Regions from separate parts of the Enterobacter sp. UPMP2060 genome, predicted to be linked through region 1. Evidence: predicted binding sites of a transcription regulator. Region 1 holds the regulator's gene; each other region holds the start of a gene.

Region 1 (5,897 bases):
ACGCCACGCTGGCTATCGTTGAAGAGAAGCTCGGCGATAGCGGCCTGTATGACCAGAGCCGCAAGGCTGAGCTGACCGACTGCCTGCAAACCCAGGCGAAGACCAAATCCAGTCTCGAAGAGTGCGAGATGGCGTGGCTCGACGCGCAGGAACAGCTGGAAGCGATGCTGCAGGCTGACTGACTTATTTACCCCGTTTGAAGAGCAGAATCCGTACCGGGTTCGGAAATCCAGCTTAAACGGGGTACAATTCGGAAAGTATCGTAAATTTCCGACAAGAATCAGCATCGCGCTTATGACCCAAATCATTCCATCAGACTTCGACATTGCGGCCGAAGACAGCACTGAGTTCGTGCCTATGCGCGGCGTGGCCAATCCGCATTTGCAGACCATGCTGCCGCGACTGATCCGCCGCAAGGTTCAGTTCACCCCGCACTGGCAACGGCTTGACCTGCCAGACGGTGATTTTCTGGATCTCGCCTGGAGCGAAGCGCCTGAACAGGCTCGCCATAAGCCGCGTCTGGTGGTTTTCCACGGTCTGGAAGGCAGCCTGCACAGCCCGTATGCGCATGGGCTAATTGAGGCGGCAAAAGCGCGCGGCTGGCTCGGCGTGGTGATGCATTTTCGCGGCTGCAGCGGTGAACCGAATCGTCAGAAACGCATTTATCACTCGGGTGAAACCGAAGACGGGACGTGGTTTTTACACTGGCTGCGGGAAAATTATGGCACCGTGCCAACGGCCGCCGTGGGCTACTCGCTGGGCGGGAATATGCTGGCCTGTCTGCTGGCCAAAGAGGGCGAAAGCGTACCGCTGGATGCCGCCGTCATTGTCTCCGCGCCGTTTATGCTCGAGCAGTGTAGCTACCACATGGATAAGGGCTTTTCCCGCGTCTATCAGCGCTATCTGCTCAACCTTCTGAAGGCCAACGCGGCGCGTAAGCTGAAGGCCTACCCGGATACCCTGCCGGTAAGCCTGCGCCAGCTGAAAAAGGTGCGTCGTATCCGCGAGTTCGACGACCTGATCACCGCGAAAATCCACGGCTTCGCCGATGCGATTGACTATTATCGTCAGTGCAGCGCCATGCCGCTGCTCAGCAAGATCACGCAGCCGACGCTGATTATTCATGCCAAAGATGACCCGTTTATGGATCATCACTCGATCCCCGCTCAGGAATTCCTGCCCGACAACGTTCACTATCAGTTGACCGAGCACGGCGGCCACGTCGGCTTTATCGGCGGCACGCTGCGCCGCCCGAAAATGTGGCTTGAGGCGCGTATTCCTGACTGGCTGACCCCTTATCTGGACGGTGCAAAATGATTATTCCCTGGCAGGATCTGGCTCCCGAAACGCTCGATAATCTGATTGAAAGCTTTGTATTACGCGAAGGCACCGATTATGGTGAACAGGAACGCTCGCTTGAGCAAAAGGTCAACGATGTTAAGCGCCAGCTGAAAAGCGGCGACGTGGTGCTGGTGTGGTCAGAACTGCATGAGACGGTCAATATCATGCCCCGCAACGCGTTTCACGGCTGATCTTCCACCCTTTTCAGTCAGGGAGTTGCTATGTCTGCCAGACATCCGGTTATTGCCGTTACGGGGTCGAGTGGTGCGGGAACCACCACCACCAGCCTCGCATTTCGCAAGATTTTCGCCCAGCTGAATCTCCGTGCGGCGGAGGTCGAAGGCGACAGCTTTCACCGCTACACGCGCCCGGAGATGGACATGGCCATTCGTAAGGCGCGCGATTCGGGTAAACACATCAGCTACTTCGGCCCGGAGGCCAATGACTTCGGCCTGCTGGAACAAACCTTTATAGAGTACGGTAAGAGCGGCAAAGGGCAGTCCCGCAAGTATCTGCACACCTATGATGAAGCCGTACCCTGGAATCAGGTGCCGGGAACCTTTACCCCGTGGCAGCCGCTGCCGGAACCCACCGACGTCCTGTTTTACGAAGGATTGCACGGCGGCGTGGTCACCCCTCAACACGACGTGGCGCGCCACGTGGATCTGCTGGTCGGCGTGGTCCCTATCGTTAACCTGGAGTGGATCCAGAAGCTGACGCGCGACATGAGCGAGCGCGGCCATTCGCGAGAGGCGGTGATGGACTCCGTGGTGCGCTCCATGGAGGATTACATTAACTTCCTGACGCCGCAGTTCTCCCGCACCCATATCAACTTCCAGCGCGTGCCGACGGTGGACACCTCGAACCCGTTTGCCGCTAAAAGCATCCCGTCGCTGGATGAGAGCTTTGTGGTGATCCATTTCCGCAATCTCGAAGGCATTGATTACCCTTGGCTGCTGGCAATGCTGCAGGGCTCGTTTATTTCGCACATGAATACGTTAGTCGTGCCGGGCGGAAAAATGGGGCTGGCGATGGAGCTCATCATGACGCCGCTGGTGGAGCGACTGATGGAAGGGAAGCAGATCGCGTGAGCATGTTCCCTCTCCCTGTGGGAGAGGGTTAGGGTGAGGGCATCAACACGCACGATGCCCCATCAATCACGCCTCGATCACTTCATACGAATGCGTGATTTTTACCGCTTTCTCCAGCATTAACGCCACCGAGCAGTACTTTTCCGCAGACAGGTCCACCGCACGCGAGACCGCCGCGTCTTTCAGCTCTTTACCGGTGACCACAAAGTGCAGGTTAATATGGGTGAACAGGCGTGGCGCCTCTTCGCGACGCTCTGACGTGAGTTTAACCTCACAATCCGTCACGTCATGACGTCCTTTTTGCAGAATCGACACCACATCAATTGCGCTGCATCCGCCTGCCGCCATCAGCACCATTTCCATTGGGCTGGGTGCTTTATCGCCGGAGTTACCGTCCATCAAAATCTGGTGTCCTGACGCGGACTCGCCCAGGAACGTTAAACCTTCAACCCATTTCACGCGCGCTTGCATATTCATTAACTCCAACGTTGCATTTTTGGTGACAGATTACGTGTGCGTTACATTTATCGCAATGGAAGGCGACCTGCATCATGCTGAAGCGAGACACCAGGAGACACGCGGCGAAAGCTATGCTAAAACACTCAGGATGCTACAGTAATACATTGACGTTACACGTGTATGCAGAGGACATCAAACTTTACTGGCTGCGAAACGTTACGGTAGCCGACTTCCCAGGGTATGGGTAAGAATTCGATTGCAACCCCAGAGTCCGGATGCATCTGATGACTCTGGTGACAGCTTATAACAGAGGATAACAGCGCATGGTGCTTGGCAAACCGCAAACAGACCCGACTCTCGAATGGTTCTTGTCTCATTGCCACATTCATAAGTACCCATCGAAGAGCACGCTGATTCACCAGGGTGAAAAAGCGGAAACGTTGTATTACATCGTTAAAGGCTCGGTGGCAGTGCTGATCAAAGATGAAGAAGGGAAAGAGATGATCCTTTCTTATCTGAACCAGGGCGATTTCATCGGTGAACTGGGCCTGTTTGAAGAGGGCCAGGAACGTAGCGCCTGGGTTCGAGCAAAGACAGCATGTGAAGTGGCTGAAATTTCTTACAAGAAGTTCCGTCAGCTGATTCAGGTTAACCCTGACATCCTGATGCGTCTTTCTTCCCAGATGGCGCGCCGTCTGCAGGTCACGTCAGAGAAAGTGGGTAACCTCGCCTTCCTGGACGTTACCGGCCGTATCGCACAAACTCTGCTGAACCTGGCGAAACAGCCAGACGCCATGACCCACCCGGACGGCATGCAAATTAAAATTACCCGTCAGGAAATTGGTCAGATCGTCGGTTGCTCCCGTGAAACAGTGGGCCGTATCCTGAAAATGCTGGAAGATCAAAACCTGATCTCCGCCCACGGTAAAACCATCGTGGTCTACGGAACGCGTTAATTCCGCTTAAACGGCGTGCCATCGCAAGGTGTCACGCCGTTTTTGTCTCTATTCCCCATGTGGCGCAGGCTGATCTATCACCCGGAAGTTAACTACGCACTGCGGCAAACGCTGGTGTTGTGTCTTCCTGTGGCCATAGGCCTGATCCTCGGACATCTTCAACAAGGCCTGCTGTTTTCCCTCGTGCCCGCCTGCTGCAACATTGCCGGTCTGGACACGCCGCATAAGCGCTTTTTCAAACGCCTGATTATCGGTGGCTGCCTGTTTGCCGGGTGTAGCCTCGCCGTACAACTCCTGCTTGCCCGGGATATCCCGCTGCCGCTGATCCTGACCGTGCTGGCGATGACGCTCGGCGTCACGGCGGAAATCAGTTCGCTGCACGCCCGCCTGCTTCCCGCCTCGCTGATTGCGGCCATTTTCACGCTGAGCCTCGCCGGGAACATGCCGGTGTGGGAGCCGCTGCTGATCTACGCCCTGGGGACATTATGGTACGGGCTGTTTAACTGGTTTTGGTTCTGGCTGTGGCGGGAGCAGCCGCTGCGTGAATCCCTGAGCCTGCTCTATGTGCAGCTTGCGGATTACTGCGAAGCCAAATACACCCTGCTCACCCAGCATACCGACCCGGAAAAATCCTTACCGCCGCTGCTGACGCGCCAGCAGAAGGTGGTGGATCTCATAAGCCAGTGCTATCAGCAGCTGCATATGCTCGCCGCCAACAAGAACCACGAGTACAAGCGGCTGCTGCGCACCTTCCAGGTCGGGCTGGATCTACAGGAGCATATCTCCGTAAGCCTTCACCACCCGCAGGAGGTGCAAAAGCTGGTCGAGCGCAGCCACGCCGAAGCGGTGATCCGCTGGAACGCGCAGACCGTATCGGCACGTCTGCGGATCCTGGCCGATGATATTCTCTACCACCGCTACCCGACGCGCTTTAACATGGAAAAACAGCTGGGCGCGCTGGAGAAAATCGCCCGCCAGCATCCCGATAACCCGGTCGGCCAGTTTGCCGCCTGGCACTTCAGCCGCATCGCCCGCGTGTTGCGCACCCAGCGCCCGCTTTATCCCCGCGACCTGATGGCGGATAAGCAAAAACGGCTTCCGCTATTGCCCGCGCTCAAAAGCTATCTTTCTCTTAAATCGTCCGCTCTGCGCAACGCCGCAAGGATTAGCGTGATGCTCAGTACCGCCAGCCTGATGGGCATGGCGCTGCACCTGCCGAAACCGTACTGGATCTTAATGACCGTGCTGTTTGTCACCCAGAACGGCTACGGCGCCACGCGGGTGCGTATTCTGCATCGGGCTGGCGGAACGCTGGCCGGGCTGATCATTGCAGGCGTGACGCTGCACTTCCACGTGCCGGAAGGCTATACCCTGGCAGGGATGCTGGCGATTACGCTGGTGAGCTACCTGATTATCCGCAAAAACTACGGCTGGGCGATGGTGGGCTTTACGGTGACGGCGGTATATACGCTGCAGTTGCTCACGCTCAATGGCGAACAGTTTATTGTCGCGAGGCTGATTGATACCCTGATCGGCTGCCTGATTGCCTTTGGCGGCATGGTCTGGCTGTGGCCGCAGTGGCAGAGCGGGCTGCTGAGGCAGAACGCCCACGACGCGCTGGAAGCCGACCAGCAGGCTATTCGCCTGATCCTGAGCGACGACCCGCAGCCCTCCCCGCTGGCCTATCAGCGGATGAAGGTCAACCAGGCGCACAACGCCCTGTTTAACTCGCTCAACCAGGCGATGCAGGAGCCAGGCTTTAACTCGCACTATCTGGCAGACATGAAGCTCTGGGTGACGCACAGCCAGTTTATCGTCGAGCATATTAACGCCATGACCACGCTGGCGCGCGAGCACACGATGCTAACGCCGGATCTGGCGCAGCGCTATTTGCAGTCATGTGAAATTGCGTTGCAGAGGTGCCAGCAGCGTCTGGAGTATGACGCGCCGGGCGAGTCGGGCGACTCAAATATTCTGGAAGCGCCGGAGACGTTAACCCACGGGCCAATGAGCACCCTGGAGCAGCATTTACAGCGCGTTCTGGGGCATC
Region 2 (5,897 bases), on a different contig from region 1:
AGTGGCTGGCGCTGTTCCAGAAAGGCGTTGGGCAAAACGTTGATGAAACCGCCCAGTTCCCGCAAGCCATTACCGTACGCACGCCGTCACTGATGCTGGGTGGGCAGCAGTGGAACAACCTGAGCCTGGTTTCACAGCCTGGCGCTAACGGCACGAAGGTGGAGGCCCAGGGAAGGGAGATCAACGGCACGCTGACCATGCGCAATCACGCGCCGTGGCAGGCGGCGATCCGCTACCTCTACTACAACCCGGCAAGCGCCGCGAGCGGGAAAGATAAACCGGCAGAAGCCTCGCCGCTGAGTAATGTCTCCAGCGTCGATTTTAGCGGCTGGCCCGATCTCCAGCTGCGCTGCGCGGAGTGCTGGCTGTGGGGGCAGAAATATGGCCGTATTGACGGTGATTTCACTATTCAGGCCAACACGCTTACGCTCTCCGGCGGCCTGGTTGATACCGGTTTTGGCCGCATGACGGCCGCAGGGGAATGGGTGAATAACCCGGGCGAGCAGCGAACGTCCCTCAAGGGCGACATTAAAGGCAACAAGCTGGATGCGGCAGCCAATTTCTTTGGTATCAGCACGCCGCTGCGCGGCTCGTCGTTTGACGTCGATTATGATCTTCACTGGCGTGACGCTCCGTGGAAGCCGGATGAGGCCTCGCTGAACGGCATTCTGAAAACCCGCTTCGGCAAAGGTGAAATTGCCGACGTGAGCACGGGGCGCGCCGGGCAGATCCTGCGCCTGCTGAGTTTTGATGCGCTGCTGCGCAAGCTGCGCTTCGATTTCAGCGATACCTTCAGCGAAGGTTTCTACTACGATTCCATCCACAGCACGGCGTGGATCAAGGACGGTGTTCTGCATACGGACGACACGTTGGTGGATGGCCTGGAAGCGGATATCGCTATGAAAGGCTCCGTTAACCTCGTGCGTCGCGAGTTGGATATGGAAGCCGTGGTGGCGCCGGAAATTTCCGCGAGCGTGGGCGTGGCGGCGGCCTTTGTGGTGAACCCGATTGTCGGTGCGGCAGTGTTTGCCGCCAGCAAAGTGCTGGGGCCGCTGTGGAGCAAGGTCTCCATTCTGCGCTACCGCATTACCGGTCCGGTAGATAAACCGCAGATTAACGAGGTGCTGCGCCAGCCGCGCAAAGATGCACAGCAATGATTTGACGTGGGCAGGTAATTGCCTCACTCTCAATAAATACGATCTTTATACCGCCACGGGCGGCAACGAACGAGTAGCAATACGATGAGTCTGAACCTGGTAAGTGAACATTTGCTCGCAGCGAACGGCCTGAGCCATCAGGACCTGTTCTCCATTCTTGGTCAACTGACCGAACGCCGTCTCGACTACGGCGACCTTTATTTCCAGTCGAGCTATCACGAATCCTGGGTTTTAGAAGACAGCATCATCAAAGATGGCTCCTACAACATCGACCAGGGCGTCGGCGTCCGTGCCGTCAGCGGCGAGAAAACCGGTTTTGCCTATGCCGATCAGATTAGCCTCACCGCACTCGAGCAGAGCGCCCAGGCCGCACGTACCATTGTGCGTGATACCGGCGATGGTCGCGTGAAAACCCTGGGAGAAGTGCAGCACTCAGCGCTTTATACCAGCATCGATCCGCTGCAGAGCATGAGCCGTGAAGAGAAGCTGGATATCCTGCGTCGGGTGGACAAAGTCGCCCGCGCGGCGGATAAACGCGTGCAGGAAGTTTCAGCCAGCCTGAGCGGCGTGTATGAGTTGATTCTGGTTGCGGCAACGGATGGTACCCTTGCGGCAGACGTTCGCCCGCTGGTGCGTCTCTCCATCAGCGTGCAGGTCGATGACGACGGCAAACGCGAGCGCGGCTCAAGCGGCGGCGGCGGTCGTTTCGGCTATGACTGGTTCCTGGGCGACGTTGACGGTGAAGCACGCGCCGACGCCTGGGCGAAAGAAGCCGTGCGCATGGCGCTGGTGAATCTGAATGCCGTCGCGGCGCCGGCGGGCTCATTCCCGGTGGTGCTGGGCGCCGGCTGGCCGGGCGTACTGTTACACGAAGCCGTAGGCCACGGCCTGGAAGGCGACTTTAACCGTCGCGGGACGTCCGTGTTCAGCGGTCAAATCGGGCAGCTTGTCTCCTCTGAGCTGTGCACCGTGGTGGATGACGGCACCATGCGCGATCGTCGCGGCTCGGTGGCTATCGACGATGAAGGTACGCCAGGGCAGTACAATGTGCTGATCGAAAACGGCGTGCTGAAAGGCTACATGCAGGACAAACTCAACGCGCGCCTGATGGGCGTCGCGCCGACGGGCAACGGACGCCGTGAATCTTACGCGCATCTGCCGATGCCGCGCATGACCAACACGTACATGCTGCCGGGCAAATCGACGCCGCAGGAGATTATCGAATCCGTCGATTACGGTATCTTTGCGCCAAACTTTGGCGGCGGCCAGGTGGACATCACCTCCGGTAAGTTTGTTTTCTCCACGTCAGAAGCGTATCTGATCGAGAAAGGTAAAGTGACCAAAGCGGTGAAGGGGGCGACGCTGATTGGCTCCGGTATTGAAGCCATGCAGCAGATTTCCATGGTCGGTAACGATCTGAAGCTGGATAACGGCGTGGGCGTCTGCGGTAAAGAGGGCCAGAGCCTGCCGGTTGGCGTGGGCCAGCCAACGCTGAAGGTGGACAACCTAACGGTGGGCGGCACGGCGTAATTTCCTGACCCTCTCCCCAAAGGGGAGAGGGTACTGCTCCACGCTGTCTTTTCTCCCGCGTCCTTATGGAAAAAGGCCTACTCTTTCCTTCTCCCCCGCATCCCCTGAAACAGCTCCGCCACGTCCACAAAATACTCGGTCAGATAGTTAATACACACCTGAACCTTGAGCGGGAGTTTGTCTTTTTCGGTATACAGGGCGTACACCGGGCGCGGATCGGACTGGTAGCGCGGGAAGAGGATCTCCAGCACGCCGCTGTTGATCTCGTTGATCACCCACATTAACGGCACGTAGGCGATCCCGGCGCCGGCCACCAGCCAGCGTGAAATCGTCATCGGATCGTTAGTGACAAACCGCCCTTCCGGCAGCAGTTTGGTAGAAATCCCTTCCGGGGCAATCAGCTCAAATTCATTATCGGGCCGCACGCTGTACTCCAGCCACGAGTGGTTGGTGAGATCGGCGGGCTTCTCCGGAACGCCGTACTGCGCCAGATAGCTTTTCGAGGCGCAGACGACCATCGGCATGCTGCCCAGCCGTCGCGAGAACAGGCTGGAATCCTGCAACGCGCCGACGCGGATCACCACGTCCAGCCCGTCGGCAATCAGATCCGGCGCCGGGATACCCGTCACCAGATTGACCGTAAGACCGGGGTACTCTTTCAGCATATCCGCGGTCATGGCAGCGAGAACATTTTGTGCCATAGTTGAAGAACACCCGATGCGCAGCGTGCCGATGGGGGTGTTGTTGAAGGCATAGAGCTGTTCGTGAACATCCTGCACTTCAAGCAGCATGCGGCGACAGCCCTGATAGTAAATTTTACCCGCTTCGGTCAGCCCAATGCTGCGGGTACTGCGGTTGAGCAGCTTGACCTGAAGCTCATCTTCCAGTTTGGACACCGTCTGGCTGATGGATGAGACGCTCATCTGAAGCTGGCGTGCAGCGGCGGTAAAAGAGCCCAGCTCAACCACTTTGGCGAAGACCGACATGCGTTTTAAACGTTCCATTGTTCACTCTGGCTTAAAAGTGATTTAGATCACATATTATAGATAACAGCATAACAGTTACGTTAATATATTATTTATTACATAACGGCTGCGCCATTCTCGCCCGGCGTTTCTTGCTCTCCTGCGGTGGCGTGCGCTAAAAAATTCTGAAGCCTGCACTCTCTCTTATCAAGGTCAACATGAGTCTGTTTCCCGTTATCGTGGTGTTCGGTCTGTCGTTCCCACCGATATTTTTCGAGCTTCTTTTATCACTGGCGATCTTCTGGCTGGTGCGCAAGGTGCTGGTCCCTACCGGGATCTACGATTTCGTCTGGCACCCTGCATTGTTCAATACCGCGCTGTATTGCTGCCTGTTTTATCTGATATCGCGCATGTTTGTCTGAGGTTGATGTGAAAACGCTAACAAGAAAAATCTCCCGCACTGCCATCACAATGGCGCTGGTTATCCTCGCCTTCATCGCTATTTTCCGCGCCTGGGTTTATTACACCGAATCACCGTGGACGCGTGATGCACGCTTCAGCGCCGATGTGGTGGCAATAGCCCCTGACGTGGCCGGCCTTATCACGGCGGTCAACGTCCACGATAACCAGCTGGTGAAAAAAGATCAGGTCCTGTTCACCATCGACCAGCCTCGTTACCAGAAAGCGCTGGAAGAGGCGGAAGCGGACGTGACCTATTATCAGGCGCTGGCTGCGGAGAAACGCCGCGAGGCAGGTCGCCGTAATCAGCTGGGCGTTCAGGCAATGTCCCGCGAAGAGATTGACCAGTCCAACAACGTGCTGCAAACCGTGCTGCACCAGCTGGCGAAAGCGCAGGCAACGCGCGATCTGGCGAAGCTCGATCTCGAGCGCACCGTGATCCGCGCGCCATCCGATGGCTGGGTCACCAACCTTAACGTCTATGCCGGGGAATTCATTACCCGTGGCTCAACCGCCGTGGCGCTGGTTAAACAGAACTCCTTCTACGTGCTCGCCTATATGGAAGAGACCAAGCTGGAAGGCGTGCGCCCAGGTTACCGGGCGGAAATCACGCCGCTCGGCAGCAACCGCGTCTTTAAAGGCACCGTCGACAGCGTTGCCGCAGGGGTGACTAACTCCAGCAGTTCTAACGATGCCAAAGGGATGGCGACGGTCGATTCCAACCTGGAGTGGGTGCGTCTGGCCCAGCGCGTGCCGGTACGTATTCATCTGGATGAACAGCAGGGAAATCTGTGGCCTGCGGGTACCACGGCGACGGTGGTGATCACCGGTGAAAAGGACCGGGATGCCAGCCAGGACTCGTTCTTCCGTAAAATTGCCCACCGCCTGCGCGAGTTTGGTTAATCGCCATGGGTATCTTTTCCATCGCCAGCCAGCACATTCGCTTCGCCGTGAAGCTGGCGTGCGCCATCGTGCTGGCGCTGTTTGTTGGCTTTCACTTCCAGCTTGAAACCCCTCGCTGGGCAGTGCTGACGGCTGCGATTGTCGCGGCGGGCCCTGCCTTTGCCGCGGGCGGGGAGCCCTATTCTGGCGCGATCCGCTATCGCGGGATGCTGCGTATCATCGGGACGTTTATCGGCTGTTTCGCGGCGCTGACCATTATTATTTTGATGATCCGCACCCCGCTGCTGATGCTGATGGTGTGCTGTATCTGGGCGGGTTTCTGCACCTGGCTCTCGTCTCTGGTGAAAGTGGAGAACTCCTACGCCTGGGGACTGGCGGGCTATACCGCGCTGATTATTGTCATCACTATCCAAAGTGAACCGCTGCTCGCCCCGCAGTTTGCGGTTGAGCGCTGCAGCGAGATTGTGATTGGTATTGTCAGCGCGATCGTCGCTGACCTGCTTTTCTCCCCACGCTCCATCAAGCAGGAAGTTGACCGTGAGCTCGACGCGCTGATTGTTGCCCAGTATCAGCTGATGCAGCTGTGCATTAAGCATGGCGATAGCGAAGAGGTGGATAAAGCCTGGAGCGGGCTGGTACGTCGTACGCAGGCGCTGGAAGGAATGCGCAGCAACCTTAATATGGAGTCGTCGCGCTGGGCCCGCGCGAATCGACGCCTGAAAGCCCTCAACACCGTCTCTCTGACGCTGATTACCCAGGCCTGTGAAACCTATCTGATTCAGAACACTCGGCCGGAAGCGGTCACCGATACGTTCCGCGAACTGTTTGCCGAGCCGGTGGAAACCGTACAGGACGTGCATAAGCAGCTTAAGCGCATGCGCCG
Region 3 (5,897 bases), on a different contig from region 1:
TCACCGATGCGCAGGGTATACCAGCCGTTGTCTTTACCGGTCGCCAGGCCCAGCAGTTCGCGTACGCGGGTAAAGTCATCGTGGCCTTCTTCGTCCAGCTGGGCGATCAGGTTCAGATAATCTTCTTTCTCCCACTCGCTGCCCGGCAGAGCCAGCAGCGTTTCGCGCAGGTGCGCGCCCATGCTGTTATTCGCCAGCCACAGATCTTCAGCCGGGTAGATGTCGGACATGCCTGGAACAATAATGCGGCACGCGTAGACGCCAAGGTGTTCGTAGTCGGCAATATAAACTTCCCGATCTTCCGCGTTGAAGATCGCCATCAGTGTGGCGAACTCTTCTTCCGTGGTACCGGCAAAGCTCCAGTCCACGAACGGATAGTCGGCGTCCTGCTTGAACATATCCCAGGAAATTAAACCGCTGGAGTCGATGAAGTGGGTTTCAAGGTTGGTATGCTCGGCCACTTCTTCATCGTCAAACGTTGGCGGGGTGAAGACGTCGAGATCTTTCAGGCTACGGCCCTGCAGCAGCTCTGTAACGGTACGCTCCAGCGCCACGCCGAAGTCAGGGTGCGCGCCGAATGAGGCGAAGCAGGTACCGTTGGCCGGGTTAAACAGCACTACGCAGATAACCGGATACTTACCGCCCAGCGAGCCGTCATAGGCAAAGATTGGGAAACCTTCTGCTTCCAGCTTAGCGATGGACTCCACTACGCCCGGGTAGCGCGCCAGCACGTCTGCCGGAATTTGTGGCAGGCTGATGGATTCAGCGATGATGCGGTTTTTAATGTGGCGTTCGAAAACTTCAGACAGACCCTGCACGCGTGCTTCATTGCGGGTGTTACCGGCGGACATACCGTTGGACACATACAGGTTGCCGACGATGTTCATCGGAATATATACGGTCTGCTCGTCAGACTGACGGGTGAACGGCAGGGCGCAGATCCCACGGTCTTCATTGCCAGACTGCAGATCGATCAGCATGCTGGCGGTCAGTTCGCTGTCTGGATCGTAGAAGGCACGCAGGCGCGCGTCGAGAATACCTTCCGGCAGCTCGTCATCTTCGGTCAGCGGGAACCATTTTTCATTTGGATAGTGAACGAACGGGCCGTTAGCGATGGTTTCGCCCAGCCAGAAGTCAGCGAAGAAATAGTTGGTGGACAGACGCTCAAAATACTCACCCAGCGCAGAGGCCAGTGCCGCTTTTTTTGTCGCGCCTTTACCGTTGGTAAAGCACAGGGCACAGTCTTTATCGCGAATATGCACGGACCAGACATGAGGCACCGGATTGAGCCAGGAGGCTTCTTCGATGTTAAAACCCAGGTCGGTCAGTTTCTGCTGGAAGCGAGCGATGGAATCTTCCAGAGCGGCGTCTTTGCCGGGGATAAACGTTTGAGTCATGGCGTTCACTTTTATCGTACGTAAAGCGCGCAATGATACGGGTTTTGCGTGACGGGTGCTATCTTCGGCGAAAATAAAAGGCTGGGCTATGCTTAGTGGCAGTAACTGACTGTTAAGGCATAGAAAAATGAAAGCATTTGATCTCCAGCGGATGGCGTTTGATAAAGTTCCTCCTGAATTTCTGGGCGAAGTGGCGCTGCGCAGCCTGTATACCTTCGTCCTCGTCTTCCTGTTTCTTAAAATCACCGGCCGCCGAGGCGTGCGGCAGATGTCGCTCTTTGAGGTGTTGATCATCCTGACGCTGGGCTCGGCGGCGGGTGACGTCGCCTTTTATGACGACGTGCCGATGGTGCCGGTGTTTATCGTTTTTGTCTCACTGGCGCTACTTTATCGCCTTGTCATGTGGCTGATGTCGAAAAGCGAAAAGCTGGAAGATCTGCTTGAAGGGAAGCCGGTCGTTATCGTCGAGGACGGACAGCTGGCCTGGGAAAATGTACAAAGCGCCAATATGACCGAGTTTGAGTTCTTTATGGAGCTTCGCCTGAACAGCGTTGAACAGCTCGGGCAGGTGCGTCTGGCGATCATGGAAACCAACGGGCAGATCAGCGTCTATTACTATTCTGACGACGAGGTGAAGCCGGGACTGTGTATCCTGCCGGATATGCTGATCGAGCGTTTCAGAACCGTACCTGAGTCAGGCGAGTATGCTTGCGTAAGATGTAGCCATGTAGTCGCGATGCAGCCGGGGGATCGCCAATTATGCCCCCGCTGTGCAAATCCGGAATGGACGAAGGTTAGCCGGGCCAAACGTATCACCTGACAGCCATTTTGTCGGTTTTGTCCTGGCGAGGCGGCAGATTGTTTTGTGTGACGCGGGGCACATTTCACGGGTCATAAGTTTTAGACATTGCGGCGCGTGTCACTGAATGATAAAACCGATATCCACAGTTATAACTTATGGCTTTTAGCGTGGTGAGGGGAAATGGCTCAAGTCTTTAATTTCAGTTCAGGTCCGGCGATGTTACCGGCAGACGTGCTTAAACAGGCTCAACAGGAACTCTGTGACTGGAACGGTCTCGGTACGTCGGTGATGGAAATCAGCCACCGTGGTAAAGAGTTTATTCAGGTGGCGGAAGAGGCAGAAAAGGATTTTCGCGATCTGCTGAATATTCCCTCGAACTACAAAGTATTGTTCTGTCACGGCGGTGGACGTGGCCAGTTTGCAGGCGTTCCGCTGAATATCCTCGGCGACAAAACGACGGCTGACTACGTTGACGCGGGTTACTGGGCGGCAAGCGCCGTTAAAGAAGCGCATAAATACTGCACGCCGAATGTTATCGACGCCAAAGTGACCGTTGACGGTCTGCGCGCCGTGAAGCCAATGAGCGAGTGGCAGCTTTCCGATAACGCAGCGTATCTGCACTACTGCCCGAACGAAACCATTGACGGGATTGCCATTGACGAGACGCCAAACTTCGGTAGCGATGTCGTGGTTGCCGCCGACTTCTCCTCCACCATTCTGTCTGCGCCAATTGATGTCAGCCGCTACGGCGTTATCTATGCGGGCGCGCAGAAAAATATCGGCCCGGCCGGTTTGACTATCGTCGTTGTGCGTGAAGACCTGCTGGGTAAAGCACATAAATCCTGTCCGTCGATTCTCGATTACACCGTGCTGAACGATAACGATTCGATGTTCAACACCCCACCAACGTTTGCCTGGTATCTCTCCGGCCTGGTCTTCAAATGGCTGAAGCAAAACGGCGGCGTGGCGCAGATGGACAAGGTCAATCAGCAGAAAGCTGAACTGCTGTATGGCGTGATCGACAAGAGCGATTTCTACCGCAACGATGTGGCAAACGCTAACCGTTCCCGCATGAACGTGCCGTTCCAGTTGGCGGACAGCAGCCTGGACAAAGTATTCCTGGAAGAGTCCTTCGCGGCAGGTCTGCATGCGCTCAAAGGTCACCGTGTCGTTGGCGGCATGCGTGCCTCCATCTATAACGCGATGCCGCTGGAAGGCGTTAAGGCCCTGACGGATTTCATGATCGACTTCGAACGTCGTCACGGTTAATTTGCTGTTTTTCACCCCCGCAGCGTCCCTGCGGGGTTTTTATTATGTTGAGTTGAGAGTTTAGTTTTCATGGAATCCCTGACGTTACAACCTATCGCGCGGGTAGATGGCACCATTAATCTGCCTGGTTCAAAAAGTGTCTCGAACCGCGCTTTGCTGCTGGCAGCTCTGGCAAACGGCACCACCGTCCTCACAAACCTGCTGGACAGCGATGACGTGCGCCATATGCTCAATGCGCTGAAAGCGTTGGGCGTTCATTACACTCTCTCCGACGATCGTACCCGCTGCGAAGTGACCGGCAACGGCGGCGCGCTGCGTTCGGGCGAAGAGCTTGAGCTGTTTCTGGGCAACGCGGGTACCGCGATGCGCCCGCTGGCGGCGGCCCTGTGCCTGGGGAGCAACAACATCGTGCTGACCGGCGAGCCGCGCATGAAGGAGCGTCCGATTGGTCACCTGGTGGACGCCCTGCGTCAGGGCGGCGCGCAGATTGAGTATCTGGAGCAGGAAAACTATCCGCCACTGCGTCTGCGCGGCGGTTTTACCGGCGGTCACGTCGAGGTGGACGGCAGCGTCTCCAGCCAGTTCCTGACGGCACTGCTGATGACCGCGCCGCTGGCACCGCAGGATACGGTTATCACCATTAAAGGTGAGCTGGTCTCCAAACCGTACATTGATATCACGCTGCACCTGATGAAAACCTTCGGCGTTGAGGTGGAAAATCAGTCTTATCAGCGCTTCGTGGTGCGCGGGGCGCAGCAGTACCAGTCTCCGGGCAACTACCTGGTTGAAGGGGATGCGTCATCCGCGTCTTACTTCCTGGCTGCGGGGGCGATTAAAGGCGGCACGGTAAAAGTGACCGGTATTGGCCGTAACAGCGTGCAGGGCGACATCCGTTTTGCGGACGTGCTGGAAAAAATGGGTGCCATTGTCACCTGGGGGGATGACTTCATCTCCTGTACCCACGGCGAGCTGAACGCCATCGATATGGACATGAACCATATCCCGGATGCGGCGATGACCATTGCCACGGCGGCGCTGTTTGCCAAAGGCACTACCACGCTGCGTAACATCTACAACTGGCGCGTAAAAGAGACGGACCGCCTGTTCGCGATGGCGACCGAGCTGCGAAAAGTCGGTGCCGAGGTGGAAGAGGGCGAAGACTACATTCGTGTGACCCCTCCGGCAAAACTGCAGTTTGCGGAAATCGGCACCTATAACGATCACCGTATGGCGATGTGCTTCTCGCTGGTGGCGCTGTCAGACACGCCTGTCACCATTCTTGACCCGAAATGTACGGCGAAAACGTTCCCGGACTACTTCGAACAGCTGGCACGCATTAGCACGCTGGCCTGATAACGTATTGCCGCATCGCCCGATGCGGCATTTGCTTACGCTTCATTACGAACACCTCCGCTCATTTCTTCTACACTCTGCTTCAATCATTCCGTAATTTGCACGCAAAGGTAACAGTTGCGCACGTTGGCGCGTATAATGCGCGGCGTTCATGTAAACGGTATGCCTTATTTAAGGAGAAAAAGATGACGGCAGTTGCCCCGGTAATCACCATTGATGGGCCGAGTGGCGCAGGGAAAGGTACTCTGTGCAAAGCGATGGCGGAAGCATTGCAATGGCATCTTTTAGATTCGGGAGCAATCTATCGCGTGCTGGCGCTGGCCGCGCTACATCACCATGTGGATGTCGCGTCTGAAGAAGCGCTGGTTCCGCTGGCTGCGCATCTGGATGTGCGTTTCGTATCGACCGATGGCAACCTGGAAGTCATCCTTGAAGGGGAAGACGTGAGCGGCGAAATCCGTACGCAGGAAGTGGCTAATGCGGCCTCTCAAGTCGCGGCGTTCCCGCGCGTTCGCGAGGCGCTGTTACGTCGTCAGCGCGCGTTCCGTGAAGCCCCGGGGCTGATCGCTGACGGACGCGATATGGGAACGGTGGTATTCCCTGATGCGCCAGTGAAAATTTTCCTTGACGCCTCTTCGGAAGAACGTGCTCAACGCCGCATGCTTCAGTTGCAGGAAAAGGGGTTTAGTGTTAACTTTGATCGCCTTTTATCCGAGATAAAAGAGCGCGATGACCGCGATCGTAACCGCGCCGTCGCCCCACTTGTTCCTGCAGAAGATGCATTAGTTCTGGATTCAACCAGTTTAACTATTGAGCAAGTGATTGAAAAAGCGCTACAATATGCGCGCCAAAAACTGGCACTCGCGTAATCGCGACCGATTTAGCAGTACCCCCGCTGCAATGGATTGACGGCGGGTATGTGAAACAACCCCATCCGGCACGGAGCCAGGTGGACGTTAATATTAACCTGAAGATTAAACATGACTGAATCTTTTGCTCAACTGTTTGAAGAATCCTTAAAAACAATCGAAACCCGCCCGGGTTCCATCGTTCGCGGTGTTGTTGTTGCTATCGAC
Region 4 (5,897 bases), on a different contig from region 1:
CGTAGATACCCGCCGCTTCCATTTCAACGCCCAGAATGCCGTATTTTTCCATCACGTCGAACATCTCGCCGCCGTCCGGGGCATAGAACAGGTCAGCAGAGAAGATGTTACCCACGCGCGCTTCAACGCCCAGCGCTTTTGCCGCGTCAACCGCGTCACGCACCATGCCGAAGTCAGCAATCGCCGCGAAGTCATGGTCTTTGAAACGCATGCGGTTAACTTTGGAATCGGTGCAGGCACCCATACCGATAACGATGTCGCGCAGCTTAACGTCCATGCGCACCGCGCCGCATGAGCCAACGCGGATGATTTTCTTCACGCCGAAGTCGGTGATCAGCTCTTTGGTGTAGATAGAGCAGGATGGGATACCCATACCGTGGCCCATAACGGAGATTTTGCGGCCTTTATAGGTACCGGTGAAGCCCAGCATGCCGCGAACGTTGTTCACTTCACGCACGTCTTCCAGGAAAGTTTCTGCAATGTGCTTCGCGCGCAGCGGGTCGCCCGGCATCAATACGACGTCAGCGAAATCACCCATTTCTGCGTTAATGTGAGGAGTTGCCATCTTCAGTTCCTTTTACATTGTTGTTTTTGCCGGGTGGCGGCTACGCCTGACCCGGCCTACATTCTGTTCTCCCTCTCCCTGTGGGAGAGGGTCGGGGTGAGGGCATCAGGCCGCACCCAATCCGTTCAGAACATGGCCTTGCCATATTCCATGTCAGACGTACCAAAGTATTTCGCCAGGGTCTGGCCGATGTCCGCGAAGGTTTCACGGTGACCGAGCGAGCCCGGCTTCACTTTCGGGCCGTACACCAGCACCGGAATGTGCTCACGGGTGTGGTCGGTACCGGTCCAGGTTGGGTCACAGCCGTGGTCCGCGGTCAGGATCAGAATGTCATCTTCACCCACCAGCTCCATCAGCTCCGGCAGACGACGGTCGAACAGCTCAAGACCGGCCGCATAGCCTGCGACGTCGCGACGGTGGCCCCAGGAGGAGTCGAAGTCCACGAAGTTGGTGAAGACGATAGTCTTGTCGCCCGCTTCTTTCATCTCTTTGATGGTGGCATCAAACAGCGCGTCCAGACCGGTGGCTTTCACTTTTTTGGTGATGCCGCAGTTGGCGTAGATATCCGCGATTTTACCCACGGAAACCACGTGGCCGTCTTTCTCTTCAACCAGCTTCTGCAGTACGGTCGGTGCCGGTGGCTCAACGGCCAGGTCATGACGGTTACCGGTACGCTGGAAGTTACCCGCTTTGTCGCCGATAAACGGACGCGCGATCACGCGGCCAATGTTGTAGCCGCCTTCGGTCAGCTCTTCACGGGCGATTTCGCACAGCTCGTAGAGTTTATCCAGACCGTAGGTCTCTTCGTGGCAGGCAATCTGGAACACGGAGTCAGCAGAGGTGTAGAAAATCGGCTTGCCGGTTTTCATGTGCTCTTCGCCGAGCTGATCCAGAATCACGGTACCGGAAGAGTGGCAGTTACCGAGGTAGCCCGGCAGGTTGGCGCGCTTCACCAGCTTATCGAGCAGCTCCTGCGGGAAGCTGTTCTCGTGATCGGAGAAGTAACCCCAGTCGAACAGCACAGGCACACCGGCAATTTCCCAGTGGCCAGACGGGGTGTCCTTACCGGAGGAGAGCTCGTGAGCCCAGGCGTAGGCGCCCACGACTTCCGCGTTGCCGTCCATACCGGCTGCGATTTTACCGGTAGAACCTTCATGCGCTTTCACCAGACCGAGGCGGGTCAGGTTAGGTAGAGTCAGAGGGCCTTTACGACCGTTATCCGCTTCGCCTTTCGCACAGGCTTCCGCGATGTGACCCATGGTATCGGAACCCACGTCACCAAAACGTTCTGCATCTTCGGTTGCGCCGATGCCGAATGAGTCCAGCACCATAATAAATGCACGTTTCATAATTGTTCTCCGTACGTAGTGCTTCAAAAATTATCGATCAGATCAGTATACCGCTATTCGGTGATACGGCGATAGACAGTCGGTGTGGTTTCCGGCGCTTTATCGTCAAGCGTAATTGCCGCTTTCACCGCTTTAGCCGCTTCCTGCCAGCTGGCTTCGTCTTTCGCGTGGATCACCGCCAGCGGACGTTGACCGTCAACGCTGTCGCCCAGGCGGGCCATATCGGTAAAGCCGACGCTGTAATCAATGGTGTCTGACGCCTGACGACGGCCGCCGCCCATCGAGACCACCGCCATACCCAGCGCACGGGTGTCCATTGCAGAGACATACCCTTCGCTATCGGCATACACCGCTTTGCTAAGCGTCGCGGTTGGCAGGTATTTCGCGTAGTTTTCGACGAAATCGGTCGGGCCTTTCTGGGCTGCAACCATGCGGCCGAAAATATCCGCCGCTTTGCCGTTATCCAGCACCGCCTGCAGCTTCGCGCGGGCTTCTGCGTCGTCTTTGGCCAGCTTGCCGGAGATTAACATCTCAACGCACAGCGCCATGGTGACGTCGAACAGACGCGGGTTGCGGTATTCACCAGTCAGGAACTGCACCGCTTCACGCACTTCGACGGCGTTACCGGCGCTGGACGCCAGCACCTGGTTCATGTCGGTGAGCAGCGCGGTGGTGCGCACGCCCGCGCCGTTGGATACGCCAACGATCGCTTCCGCGAGCGCAGCAGAAAGTTCATAGGTCGGCATAAAGGCGCCGCTGCCCACCTTCACGTCCATCACCAGCGCGTCCAGCCCTTCTGCCAGTTTTTTCGCCAGGATTGAGGCGGTGATCAGCGGGATGGAGTCAACGGTCGCGGTGATGTCGCGGGTGGCGTAGAAACGCTTGTCTGCAGGAGCAAGAGAGCTGGTCTGGCCGATAATCGCCACACCAACGTCTTTAATAATGTCGCGGAAGCGATTGTCATCCGGGAAGATATCGAAGCCCGGAATGGCTTCCAGTTTGTCGAGCGTACCGCCGGTGTGGCCCAGGCCGCGCCCGGAGATCATCGGGATGTAACCGCCGCAGGCTGCCACCATTGGGCCGAGCATCAGAGACGTCACGTCACCCACGCCGCCGGTGGAGTGCTTATCCACAATCGGGCCGTTAAGGTTGAGGCTTTTCCAGTCCAGAACGGTTCCTGAATCTCGCATCGCCATGGTCAGCGACACGCGCTCAGGCATCGACATATCGTGGAAGAAAATGGTCATCGCCAGAGCCGCAATCTGCCCTTCTGAGACGGTGTTATCACGAATGCCGTTGATGAAGAAACGGATCTCTTCATCGCTTAATGCATGACCATCACGTTTTTTACGAATAATTTCTTGTGCGAGAAACACGGTAACCTCCATGCGGAATCGGGGGAGTTGTGGCGGGTGGCGCTACGCTTACCCGCCCTACGATCCTGTCGGCCGGATGAGCGAAGCATCATCCGGCATTGTCTGGCAATCAGTAGCTGCTTGCGCTCTTACCGTCGCCGTGACCCAGCGCTTTCAGCAGGCTGGCCAGCAGGCTGGACGCACCGAAGCGGTAGTGACGGGAATCGGCCCAGTCGGCGCCAAACAGTTCGTCGGCAATCGCCAGGAACTGCTGCGCGTCTTCAGCGGTACGCACGCCGCCCGCAGGTTTGAAACCAACGGTTTTGGATACGCCCATGTCGCGGATCACTTCCATCATGATGCGCGCGCTTTCCGGGGTCGCATTCACCGGCACTTTACCGGTAGAGGTTTTAATGAAATCCGCACCGGCTTTGATGGAGATTTCAGATGCCTTACGAATCAGCGCCTCTTCTTTCAGCTCGCCGGTTTCGATGATCACTTTCAGCAGCACATTTGCCGCCGCGCACGCGTCTTTACAGGCTTTCACCAGGTCAAAACCGACCTGCTCGTTGCCGGCGATCAGCGCGCGGTACGGGAACACAACGTCAACTTCGTCTGCGCCGTAAGCAATCGCCGCGCGGGTTTCTGCCAGCGCGATCTCGATATCGTCGTTGCCATGCGGGAAGTTAGTTACGGTTGCAATGCGCACGTCCGGCGTACCCTGCTCTTTCAGCGTCTTACGGGCAATCGGGATAAAGCGCGGGTAGATACAGATGGCTGCGGTGTTACCCACCGGCGTTTTCGCCTGATGGCACAGGGCGATGACTTTTTCATTGGTGTCGTCATCGTTCAGGGTGGTCAGGTCCATCAGTTTCAACGCGCGCAGGCTGCTTGCAGTTAAATCGGTCATAACATTCTCCAACGGCAGTGCCGTATAAATTTTACCTTGCGGGTCTGTGAGTATTCTAACATTCACCCGCATCCACACTTCGACATTCATCACAGTTAATGAAAACTGCATACAAATTTGCATTACTGTAATGAGATCCTCTTCAAACTTTAGCGCGTAAATTGCCGACTAAAGCAGCGATACCCCCTGTCGGATCAAAAGCCCCGACAGGCTGGCTTCCTACAATCCGTTCATCATCCGCAGAACACTCAAGGAAGCGACTATGCCCCACTCCAGCCCCGACGCCCTGCAACAACGTTGCCAGCACATTGTCACAAGCCCGGTGTTAACCCCGGAACAAAAACGTCATTTTCTGGCGCTGGAAGCGGAAAACAACCTGCCTTACCTGGCACTTCCTGAGGCCGCACGAGCCGCACTGGACGAAGGGTTTATCTGCGACATGTTCGAAGGCCATTCGCCTTACAAACCCCGTTACGTTCTGCCGGATTACGCAAAATTTCTGGCTAACGGTTCAGCGTGGCTGGAGCTGGAAGGCGCGAAAGATCTCGACGACGCCCTCTCGCTGTTAACCATCCTCTACCATCATGTTCCGTCCGTCACATCGATGCCGGTCTATCTCGGTCAGCTTGATGCGATATTGACTCCATATGTTAGAATTCTAACACAAGAAGAGATCGATAGCCGAATAAAACGTTTCTGGCGCTATCTCGACCGTACGCTGCCGGATGCGTTTATGCACGCAAACATCGGGCCTGAAGATACGCCCGTCACGCGCGCCATTCTGCGTGCCGATGCAGAGCTGAAGCAGGTCGCGCCGAACCTGACCTTTATCTACGATCCCGATATCACCCCACATGATTTGCTGCTTGAGGTGGCGAAAAACATTTGTGAATGCAGCAAACCGCATATTTCTAATGGCCCGATGAATGATAAAATTTTCACAAAAGGCCGTTACGGCGTGGTGAGCTGTTACAACTCCCTGCCGCTTGCAGGCGGCGGTAGCACCCTGGTGCGCCTTAACCTCAAAGCCATTGCTGAACGCAGCGCATCCATTGACGACTTCTTCACCCGCACGCTCCCTCACTACTGCCAGCAGCAAATTGCCATCATCGATGCGCGCTGCGATTTTCTGTACGGGCAATCTGGCTTCTTTGAGAATAGCTTCCTGGTAAAAGAGGGGCTGATTGATGCGGAACGGTTTGTACCCATGTTTGGCATGTACGGCCTGGCGGAAGCGGTAAACGCGCTCTGTGAGAAAGCAGGAATAGCGGGACGCTACGGAAAGGATGAACAGGCCAACGCGCTGGGCTATCGCATCAGCGAACAGCTTGCAGCGTTCGTTGAAAGCACGCCGGTGAAGCACGGCTGGAAGCTTCGCGCGATGCTTCACGCGCAGTCGGGGATCAGTTCCGATTCGGGCACCACGCCGGGCGCGCGCCTGCCTTACGGCGACGAGCCGGATCCCATCAGCCATCTGCTGGCCGTTGCGCCGCATCACAAACACTATCACTCCGGAATCAGCGATATTCTCACCCTGGAGGAGACGGTCAAACGCAACCCGCAGGCGGTGGTTCAGCTTTGCCTGGGCGCATTCAGGGCGGGAATGCGTGAATTTACCGCCAACGTAGCGGGTAACGATCTGGTCCGCGTGACAGGCTACATGGTTCGCTTGTCGGATCTGGAGAAATACCGGGAAGCCGGATCGCGCACCAATACCA

Evidence for each region. The regulator CRP, encoded in region 1, controls carbon source genes, mostly activating them, when cyclic AMP is high. The targets are predictions, from matches to a motif close to ATGTGANNNNNNTCACAT.
Region 2: a site for CRP is predicted at 3,709-3,726, ahead of aaeR (HTH-type transcriptional activator AaeR). Genes of this name have one in related genera too.
Region 3: a site for CRP is predicted at 2,263-2,280, ahead of serC (3-phosphoserine/phosphohydroxythreonine transaminase). Genes of this name have one in related genera too.
Region 4: a site for CRP is predicted at 4,310-4,327, ahead of deoC (deoxyribose-phosphate aldolase). Genes of this name have one in related genera too.

The regions. Positions count from the first base shown of each region.
Region 1 is NZ_JBSKJQ010000008.1:11,975-17,871, forward strand. Features, by position in the region: gene ACWKXN_RS15880 (ABC transporter ATP-binding protein) at 1-182, shown strand, start outside; gene ACWKXN_RS15885 (hydrolase) at 295-1,317, shown strand; gene ACWKXN_RS15890 (YheU family protein) at 1,314-1,532, shown strand; gene ACWKXN_RS15895 (phosphoribulokinase) at 1,563-2,432, shown strand; gene ACWKXN_RS15900 (OsmC family protein) at 2,499-2,903, opposite strand; gene crp (cAMP-activated global transcriptional regulator CRP) at 3,215-3,847, shown strand; gene ACWKXN_RS15910 (YccS/YhfK family putative transporter) at 3,905-5,897, shown strand, end outside.
Region 2 is NZ_JBSKJQ010000007.1:154,072-159,968, reverse strand. Features, by position in the region: gene yhdP (AsmA2 domain-containing protein YhdP) at 1-1,157, shown strand, start outside; gene tldD (metalloprotease TldD) at 1,242-2,687, shown strand; gene aaeR (HTH-type transcriptional activator AaeR) at 2,765-3,691, opposite strand; gene aaeX (p-hydroxybenzoic acid efflux pump operon protein AaeX) at 3,871-4,074, shown strand; gene aaeA (p-hydroxybenzoic acid efflux pump subunit AaeA) at 4,082-5,014, shown strand; gene aaeB (p-hydroxybenzoic acid efflux pump subunit AaeB) at 5,020-5,897, shown strand, end outside.
Region 3 is NZ_JBSKJQ010000001.1:387,555-393,451, forward strand. Features, by position in the region: gene ycaO (30S ribosomal protein S12 methylthiotransferase accessory factor YcaO) at 1-1,397, opposite strand, end outside; gene ACWKXN_RS01870 (DUF421 domain-containing protein) at 1,525-2,217, shown strand; gene serC (3-phosphoserine/phosphohydroxythreonine transaminase) at 2,380-3,468, shown strand; gene aroA (3-phosphoshikimate 1-carboxyvinyltransferase) at 3,538-4,821, shown strand; gene cmk ((d)CMP kinase) at 5,007-5,690, shown strand; gene rpsA (30S ribosomal protein S1) at 5,802-5,897, shown strand, end outside.
Region 4 is NZ_JBSKJQ010000004.1:230,144-236,040, forward strand. Features, by position in the region: gene deoD (purine-nucleoside phosphorylase) at 1-565, opposite strand, end outside; gene deoB (phosphopentomutase) at 691-1,914, opposite strand; gene deoA (thymidine phosphorylase) at 1,968-3,290, opposite strand; gene deoC (deoxyribose-phosphate aldolase) at 3,400-4,179, opposite strand; gene ACWKXN_RS11870 (YjjI family glycine radical enzyme) at 4,442-5,897, shown strand, end outside.